DNA from 2 places in the Flavonifractor hominis genome. Region 2 is predicted to be linked to the other one. Evidence: riboswitches for the same ligand, from Rfam matches in the RefSeq annotation. Region 2 holds a riboswitch; the other holds the start of a gene.

What was found. Region 2 has a riboswitch for cobalamin ahead of WMO45_RS13160 (hypothetical protein). Riboswitches for the same ligand answer to the same signal wherever they lie in the genome.
Region 1: another riboswitch for cobalamin. It lies ahead of WMO45_RS05925 (S-layer homology domain-containing protein); the one in region 2 lies ahead of WMO45_RS13160 (hypothetical protein).

The regions. Positions count from the first base shown of each region.
Region 1 is NZ_JBBMFT010000002.1:354,693-359,355, forward strand. Features, by position in the region: gene WMO45_RS05915 (S-layer homology domain-containing protein) at 1-1,152, shown strand, start outside; cobalamin riboswitch at 1,357-1,492, shown strand; gene WMO45_RS05920 (homing endonuclease associated repeat-containing protein) at 1,687-2,265, shown strand; cobalamin riboswitch at 2,271-2,493, shown strand; gene WMO45_RS05925 (S-layer homology domain-containing protein) at 2,603-4,663, shown strand, end outside.
Region 2 is NZ_JBBMFT010000015.1:20-4,682, reverse strand. Features, by position in the region: gene WMO45_RS13165 (S-layer homology domain-containing protein) at 1-2,136, shown strand, start outside; cobalamin riboswitch at 2,255-2,445, shown strand; gene WMO45_RS13160 (hypothetical protein) at 2,600-2,893, shown strand; partial or broken gene WMO45_RS13155 (S-layer homology domain-containing protein) at 3,156-4,663, opposite strand, start outside.

The sequences.
Region 1 (4,663 bases), on a different contig from region 2:
GTAAAGGGAACCAAAGGCGGAGAGAATCCGAATCCCCAGCCGGAACAGATTCAGGCTACGGTTTCTGTCAGCGGCGGCGGCTTTGAAAACTTTGCTGATTTGAGTGCGTACACCTTTACCGGCAGCGGCAACCGGGACTGGACGGCGTGGGATGCGCTGCAGGCGGCTTTGCGTGAGGCGGGATATCGCTATGAGGGCAGCGGCTCCTATGTCAGCGCTGTGACGGATTCCAACGGCGTTACCCTTTCCGAACTGGAGCACGGCGAAGGCAGTGGTTGGATGTACCGTGTCAACGGTACACTGCCGGAGGTGACGCTGAACCAGTATTACCTGAGCGACGGCGACAAAATCACCTTCTTCTATACCGGCGACTACCATACAGTTCCCGGAACCCACGGCTATGACGATAACCAAAAGGCGGCCCAGGCGGTGGAGAAACTCATCAATGCCATCGGAACTGTTACCAAGGACAGCGGTGATAAGATCGAAGCGGCCCGGAAAGCATATGATGCCTTGACCGACACTCAGAAGAAGCTGGTTCGCAACTACGACGTGCTGACAGAGGCTGAGGCGGCTTTCACGGCTCTGGAAGCCGGTCTGCCCTTCACCGATGTGGATAAGGACGCATGGTATGTTGAGGCGGTTCAGTACGTCTATAAAAACGGCCTGTTCAACGGCACCAGTGCAACAGCCTTCTCCCCCGACGGGGAGATGAGCCGTGCCATGCTGGCTGCCGTGCTGTACCGCCTGGCGGGCTCACCCGCCGGAGACGGTAAAGCCCCGGCCTTCACCGATGTGGCGCCGGATACCTGGTATACTGACGCCGTAGCCTGGGCCAATGGGAACGGTATCGTCACCGGTTACGGAAATGGTCTGTTCGGTGGCGCTGACAGTATTACCAGGGAGCAGCTGGTTGTTATGCTTTACCGCTACGCCAAGTTCATGAAGCACGATACGGCCGCAGCCGGTGATCTCTCGGCATTCACTGACGCCGGGGACACCAGCGACTGGGCGGTTGAGGCTCTGCGCTGGGCGTATGCGGAGGGCCTGATCACCGGGCGTACCGCAACCACCATTGTACCGCAAGGCACCGCGACTCGGGCCGAAGTGGCCATGATTCTGATGCGTTTTGGCGGGGAACTGGCAAAGTAACTGCCGCCTCGTTGAAGCATACTTCCCTCTCAAGGATCTCCGGGATCCACAGCATCCCCGGCTGCGGATCCCGGAAGTCCGATCCTGAGAAAACAGCAAGTTTGACCCAAAGAACCAGCCCGGCAAAAGTCAGCAGCTGAAGACAAGGACAGCCATAGGTGTTCTTGGTTTCGGAGTCCCTTGACAACGCCATAAAAAGTAGATAGAATGTCTTCGTGAGCAGGTCATATGCTTGACATATGCCAACTGACAAGCCGGTGAGAATCCGGCGCAGTCTTACCTCTACTGTATTTGGCTCCGGCCATAAGCCAGGATTGTCAGCCTGCTCCATGGTAATTGATCAAGGTGGTATCCATTGCCGATTTTTGCAGCCATGCCCATGTGTGGGGATGGCCAGGGTTTTTGTGCATTTTTGATGTGCAAACGCTCGATTTGCAGGGATCGGCAATGGATATCTGCTTTTTGCCGGCAGACACCATTGTCTGCCGGTTTTTTGTTTTCTGAGCCGGCAGCAGATCCCGAAACTGGAAGGGGGTGAAGACCGTCAGCAAGAGAAGGCAAGCTCGCCCAGCCAAACTTACGCCGCAAGAGGCAGAACAATACCGCAATTTGATACAGAAATGGGCACAGCAAGCTCCACCAGAGTACACAGGCAACGGCGAAAAGCACCCTTATACATCTCTTACGCTGTCCAGTGGGCTTGGCAGGGCTGTCTATGCCAGCTATTCCGACGAGGATTTGCTGGCTGTTCTGCACGATGCGGCGTCACGCCTGGGACGTGCGCCCACACAGGATGAGGTCTTTTCTCTGTATCGCATCTACCTGAAAGCGCGGTTTGGCACCTGGCCGGGCGCACTGCGGGCGGCGGGAATGCGGCAATTGCCAATGCCGGATTTAAGCATGCCGGATTGGACACAAATGCTGGCGGAGGAACCGGAGCTCTGCGGTGCTCTGGAGGATGTGACCCGTCGCAGACGCCGCCTTGGATATCCGCCGCGCAAGCGTGATGTCCCGCAGGCGAAAATTCTCTGTGAACGATTCCATTCGTGGGAGAACGTGATTGCTGCCGCGGAGGATTTTGAGAAATGGCAGGAAGCGAGGAAGGATAACTGACAAGTAAATAGGAGCATTTATTGTGGCCCTGTCTCGGTGGAAGCAGAGGGAGGGATGAACAAGGGAATCGGGTGCAAGTCCCGAACGGTAACCGCCGCTGTAAGCGCTGAGATACCGGATCGTTGATGAAAGTCAGTCACTGGGGAGACCTGGGAAGGCAGATCCGGCGTTGTGGGGAATTTCCCCGGAAGCGCAAGTCAGAAGACCTACAAGGAATGCAAAGGGTCGTCGAAATGCGACCCGACCATGGGAACACGGCTGTGGCGATCATTGGGATCTGTCACGGCATTTTTTATGCCCTGACAGATCGAGAGTCGAAAGGAGAGACGGAGCAAATATGAAGAAACGAGTATTGAGCCTGCTGCTGGTGCTTGTCATGGTACTGGGACTACTGCCCGCCGGCGTTCTGGCGGCGGAGGGTGTAACGGAGGTGTCCAGCCAGGCGGAACTGGCCGGAATGACTGACGGCAGCTACATCCTGACAGCGGATATTGAACTGAGCGAATGGACAGCTATTGACTTCTCTGGCACCCTGGACGGTAATGGTTACACCATTACTGTGGCCGGCCAGCCGCTGTTTAACACGCTGAGCGGCACCGTACAGAACCTCTGCCTGGACGGTGAAGTAGCAGGCGAGGACGATACCGTAGGTGCGCTGGCCCGCACACAGACAGGCGGAACAGTGAATAACTGCTGGTCTGGGGCCGGATATGATTATACCGCGTGGTGCTTTGCCGGGTTTGTTGGCACAATGGCTGGCGGCACCATTAAAAACTGCCTCTCTACAACGGATAACGCCGACTCCGGTTTTGTTGGTGAGGCGACCGGTCTGCCTGTCATTGAAAACTGCTATTATACCCTCTATGACGCTGTATACAATGGCGACTTTACCGATACGAACAACAAGAAAATCAATGCTGACGAATATCCGTATGCCATGGCGCAGCTGAACGCTGTCCACGAGGCCGGGCTGCTGTACTGGGCTATGGACGAGGACGGTGTGCCCAAGCCGATTGCTTCAGAGAAACCTGCGGCGGATCGCACGGCACTTCAGGAGCTGTACGACAGGGTAAAGGACAATACAAATGCCGTTCCTGACGAAGAAGATGTTACTTATACATCTGAGAGTTGGGAGGCCTTTGTGGCAGCCCGTGACAAGGCAAAAGCCGTTCTGGACAATGCAGACGCCACCCAGGCCGCCATTGATGGGGCAAGGAAGGATTTGCAGGCCGCAATTGACGGCTTAGTTCCCGACCGCACCACGGCAACGGCGGCGGAACGCGTGGCCCTTCAGGACGAGATCGCAAAAGTGCCCAGTGAAAAGGGCCGGTATACCGATGCCAGCTGGTCTGCCGTACAGGCAGCCCTCAAGCCTGCCAAAAACCTTTTGCAGAATCCAGCCGCTACTGCGGAGAAGCTGGCCGAGCAGACCGCTTCCCTGAAAAACGCTGTCGACGCTCTGGTTGAGATCGTAGATCCGGCTGCGGTGACGGAGCTGCCGGAGGGCCAGGAGTGGACGATGATTTCCACAGCCGAGGAGCTGGCGGAGCTTTCGACAAAAGGCGGCGCCGGCTACTATAAACTGAAAAACGACATTGTGGACTATGTGGGTACTTACGATCCGTTTGGTACCCAAATCAAGCCTTTCAATGGTGTGCTGGACGGCAATGGCTTTACCGTAACCTTTGCAGGCGCAGACAAGTATCCGAATCCTGTCATCAACATTCTTGGCCCCAGCGGCGTGATTCAGAACCTGGGTGCCAACGGCAGCATCACCAATGTGCCCCTGGTGGATAAACTCTATGGCAAGCTGATCAACTGCTATTCCTGGGCGGACACCCAATATGGCGGTCTTGTGGGAACGATGTTCTCCGGCTCTGTCATTGCCAACTGCTATGTGAATCAAATGCCCGGCGGCAGCGGCTCCGGCGGGCTGGTAATGACCGGAAACGGCGGACATATTCTCCACAGCTACTGGCCGGAGGGAAAAGCAATTGGCACTGATAGCGGTACTTCCATGCTGGACAGTCAGGTAGTCGCCAAGCAAAAAGAGGACAGCTTCCGCGCCATGCTCAACGCGCACCGCTATGGCGGCATGGAGTGGCACCAGAGTGACAAGGGCCTTCCCTGGCTGGGGGAGGAGCAGGAGTATGTCAAGCCCGACTTCAAGGCTGTAACCGTTACAAACCTGATTACCGAGGAAACTGCCTCGATTGAAGAGCCGGATGATGTGCTGAAGGTAAGCGTATTTGGCGAGCAGGGCGGCGATGTAGCCGCGCTGACCATTGACGGCTACCAGGGCGATCAGCTGGAGTGGGAGACCCCCTCACACGCCACCGACGCCCCCATCATGGTATATTATGACAAAGACTCGGAGCAGACCAGAGTATGGGTGCGC
Region 2 (4,663 bases):
GCCAATTCCTCCACCGAGATCACCATCACCGTGGAGCTGGATCCCGACACCATGGCAGCCTATGACGAAGTCTATCCCAACGGCATGTTCCTGGAGGGCTATGTGTTCTTCGACTCCGATGTGGAAGACGTGAACATCCCCTTCCTGGGCTTCCGCGGCGACTGGACTCAGGCCCCCATCTTTGACCTGGCCACCGCCTACGATGACATCAGCGCTCTGGAGACTACCGACCTCAATTACCCCTTGTACTATGCCACCACCATGGCCACTCTGCTGGACAACGGCGGCACTTCCTACGAAGCGGTACTGGGTGCCAACCAGTTCACTGAGGCATCCTGGCCCGGCTATGCGTACAACGACCGGTACAATTCTGCCCGCACCTATCTCTCCACCCTGCGTGACAGCGGCAACTTTAGCGGCGACTACTCCGCCATCTCCCCCAACGGCGACGGCTTTGCCGATCTGGCTTATGCCAACCTGCTGCTGCTGCGCAACGCCAAGGCGATCTGCGTCGTGATCACCGATGCCGAGGGCAACGTGGTCAAGACCATCGGTCCCGAGTTTGAGTACTTCGAAGCGCTCAACAGCGACGGCAACCAGACCCAGCAGGTGGCCGCCACTTACGGCACCAAGTATAAGCGCAACATGGCCTGGGACGGCACCGATGCCGACGGCAAGGTTGTGGCGGATGGCCAGTACAATTACAAGCTGGTGGCCATGGTTGAGTATGAGTTCCTGAACACCGAGGGCTGCATCCCCACCGACAACACCTGGGATAAGGACAATCACACCATGACCGGCATGACCGACGCCTACAAGCAGACCGTGCTGGATGCCCTGCTGAACTCTGAGACTGCTCAGTCTATCTCCATGCCCGTTAAGGTGGACACTGTGGCCCCCGCCATCGTGGCCACCCCCATCACGGACGGCAAGTGGAACGTACAGATTGATGACGCTGGCGGCATCCAGGCTCTGGCCCTCTATTACAAGGGCGAGCGTCTGGGCAGCACCGAGGTAATCAACGCCACTTCCGTTACCAAGAACTATGACCTCAACGAACTGATCGACTCCTTCGGCGACGTCCTCGGTTCCGCCACCTTTGATCCCGCTCAGTTGGAGCTGCAGGTCGTAGACTATGCGTTCAACCTCTCCAGCGTAAAAGCCACTGAGTCGGTCAGCACTTTGAGCGTCACTCCTGCCAACACCTCCGTCTCCAAGGACGGCAAGCTGACCCTGACCGCTACCAGCGAACCCGCTATTGCTGACGGCGCTGTATACCAGTGGTATAAGAGCACCAACAGCGACGGCAGCGATGCCAAGGTTGTTGAGGGTGCTACCGGCGCCACCTGCACCGTGGATACCACCACTGTGGGCACCTATTACTATTACTGCGTAGTCGGCGGCATCCAGAGCAACATCGCCACCGTAGATGTGGTCAATTCCGACTCCGGCTCTTCCGGCGGCGGCTCTTCCGGCGGTGGTTCTTCCTCCGGCGGCAGCTCTTCCGGCGGTTCTACTTCCGGCGGCAGCACTTCCGGTGGTTCTACCTCCGGCGGCAGCACTTCCGGCGGCTCCACCTCTCAGCCTGAGCAGCCGGTTGCCTTCTCCGATATCTCCGGCCACTGGGCTGAGCAGGAGATCAAGGCCGCTGTGGAGGCCGGCCTGTTCACCGGCACCAGCGACACCACCTTCAGCCCCGACGTGACCCTCAGCCGCGCCATGTTCACTACCGTGCTGTGGCGTATGGCCGGTTCTCCCGCCGCTTCCGGCACCTCTACCTTCTCCGACGTGACTTCCGGCACCTGGTACTATGACGCCGTGGTGTGGAGCGCCGCCAACGGTATCGTCAACGGCGTGGCCGAGGGCGTGTTTGATCCCAATGGCCAGATCACCCGCGAGCAGATGGCCGCGATGCTCTACCGCTATGCGGAGTTCGCCGGCAAGGCCACCGATTCCATCCAGCCTCTGGTCGCTTTTGGCGACGCCGACTCGGTCTCTGACTGGGCCGTCTCCGCTGTGGCCTGGGCTGTGGACAACGGTTACATCACCGGCAAGCCCGGCAACCTGCTGGATCCCCAGGGTCTGGCCAGCCGTGCCGAGGCGACTGTGATTGTCAACCGCTTCCTGAGCGAGTAATGCACAGGTAAGAAAAGCACCGCATCCCACCGGGATGCGGTGCTTTTTCTGTCCTCAGGCCGGTCGGGCCGCACCCTTGACAAGCCTCTGGCTATCCTTTAGAATGGAAACAAGCTTATATCGCATCAACCCACCAAGTGCCCGGCATCCGCCGGGTGAAAAGGGAATCGGGTGAAATTCCCGAGCGATCCGGTCACTGTAAACGGGGAGCGCACTGCAATCGGCCATTGTTCTGTCCCGGACAGAGCGAGAAGGCGCGGTGCGCGTAGAGCCGCAAGCCAGGAAACCTGCTTGGATGGGTGGATAGGGAACTTCCGCAGAAAGAGACCTGTCCGGTGTTGCCGTATCCAGCCGGCCCCTGGCAGTCCGCTTTCGGAAGAAAGCGGATTTTTTGTATTTTCCCGCCAGCAGACCGGTCTGTCGGCAGCCCCCGGGCGCACCGTGCCACAGGAGGGGCAGACCAATGAGAAAACGAAACAGGAACCCATTCCACCGCTCGTCAAAGAAACCCGTCCCGGTCCGCCGGCCGGAGCAGGCCATGTATACGCCGGCTCAGCGGGCCCAGCTGGAGGCTCTGGATGCCCTCTGTGGACGACTGGGCCGCACCCCCATGCGGGAGGAGCTTCCACCCTGTCTGCGCATGGGGCTGGCCGCCTCCTTCGGCACCCTGCGCAACGCCTTTTTTCAGCTTGGCAGGGCCCCTCTGTCGGCTCAGGAAGTCCGCACTCTGCGCCATAGCTTTCCTTCCGGTCATTGAGCAACTGAAAACAGAAAACAGAGCGCCGCCTCCCGCTGGGAGGCGGCGCTTTTGTTTTGTCTGTCCGTCAGCTCTCATCCAAGCAGGTGTAGACGCGGAGATACTGCTGCTGGTCCAGCCAGCCGCTTCCCTGGCACTGCCGGACATCTGCCATCCTGAATCTCCAGTTCCGAACTCTCAACCCGCCCGGTCCGTGCAAAAGCAAGCATCGGGCCCCGGAGCAAATGCTCCGGGGCCCGATACAAGATAAGACCTGAATGATTCAGTTGTTTTCGCTCTGGGTAAAGCGCATGAGCATGGTGGCTACCTCAGCGCGGCTGGCAGTGCCCTGGGGATCCAGAGCGGAGCCGTTCTTGCCGGTGAGGATGCCCTCGGCCACCGCCCACTCCATGGCGTCCTGTGCCCAGGCGGACACGGAGGCGGCGTCGGCAAAGCCGGTCAGGCTGCCCTCCGTAGCGGGGGAGCCGGCGTAGCGGTAGAGCATGACGGCCAGCTGCTCCCGGGTGATGGTGGCCTCGGGGTTGGTGCCGTCGGTGATGCCCTCGGCTACCGCCCAGGCCATGGCCTTCTCATACCAAGTGGCCCCGCCGGTGGTGTCCACGCCATCCAGACGGGCCAGGACGGTGAAGAACATGGCGCGGGTCATGGAGGCGTCGGGGGAGAAGGTGGTGTCGGAGGTGCCGTTGAACAGGCCCTCGCTCACCACATACTCCACGGCCTCGCTGGCCCAGTGGGTGGCGGGCACGTCGGAGAAGGCGGGCGTCTCAGGCTCGGTAGGCTCAGTGGTCTCACCGGGCTGCTCAGGCTCAGTGGTCTCGCCGGGCTCCTCGGTCTCGGTGGGAGGCGTGGTGTCCTCATCCTCGGCATCGCTGCCGTCGTTGTAGGAGCCAACCTGCACCAGGCACTGGGCGGTGTAGCCGCCGTCGCTCGTAGTGACAGTGACGGTGGTCATGCCCTCGCCCACCACGGTGAGGTAGCCCACGTCGTTGACGGTGACCACGTTCTCGTCGGCGCTGGTCCAGGTGACCGACTTGTCGTCGGCGTCGGCGGGCTCCACGGTGGCGATGAGCTGCTCACCCCGGGGACCGAAGTTGGAGTACAGGTACACGCTCTCCACGTTCAGCTTCACGCCGGTGACAGCGGTCATTTTGTCCTGCTCAAACACGGCGGTGACGGTGACGTTCTTGGCGGGCATCTGGAAGGTACCTTCCTCGGACACCGTCACGTCCTCACTGGTCCACTCCACAAAGTGCCAGCCCTCAGCGGCCTGGGCGGTCAGGGTCACGGTGTCCCCCTCGGCGGCCGCGGTGGGCGCGGCGGAAGCGTCGCCCTCACCCTGGGTCTTCACGGTAACGGTGTACTGCTCGGGTACCTCACCAACGGTGATGGTATACGTAAAGGTATGGTCCTTAATGTCGGTGACGATCATCTTACTGCCGTCCGAAACGGTGTCGCTCCAGTCCAGAGGCGTGCCCTCCGACGTTACGAACGACACGGTGCAGTTGCCATCCACATCCAGGCCGTTGCGCAGCCGGGCCAGCGTCATGGGGCTTTCGACGGTGATGGTCTTATTGCCCTCGTTGATGGCAAACTCCTGGCTCTTGATGCGCCAGGCAAAGACCTGCAGCTCATGGACGGAGGCGGCGGCCCAGGAAGAGGCGTCACTGCATTTCTGCACGTTCAGGGTCAGGTCCTTGATCTCATTGGTGCCGTTCTCGGTCCAGTGCTCCACCCAGCCGGGGGTGGTGTTGTCGGCAGCGTCCACCACAA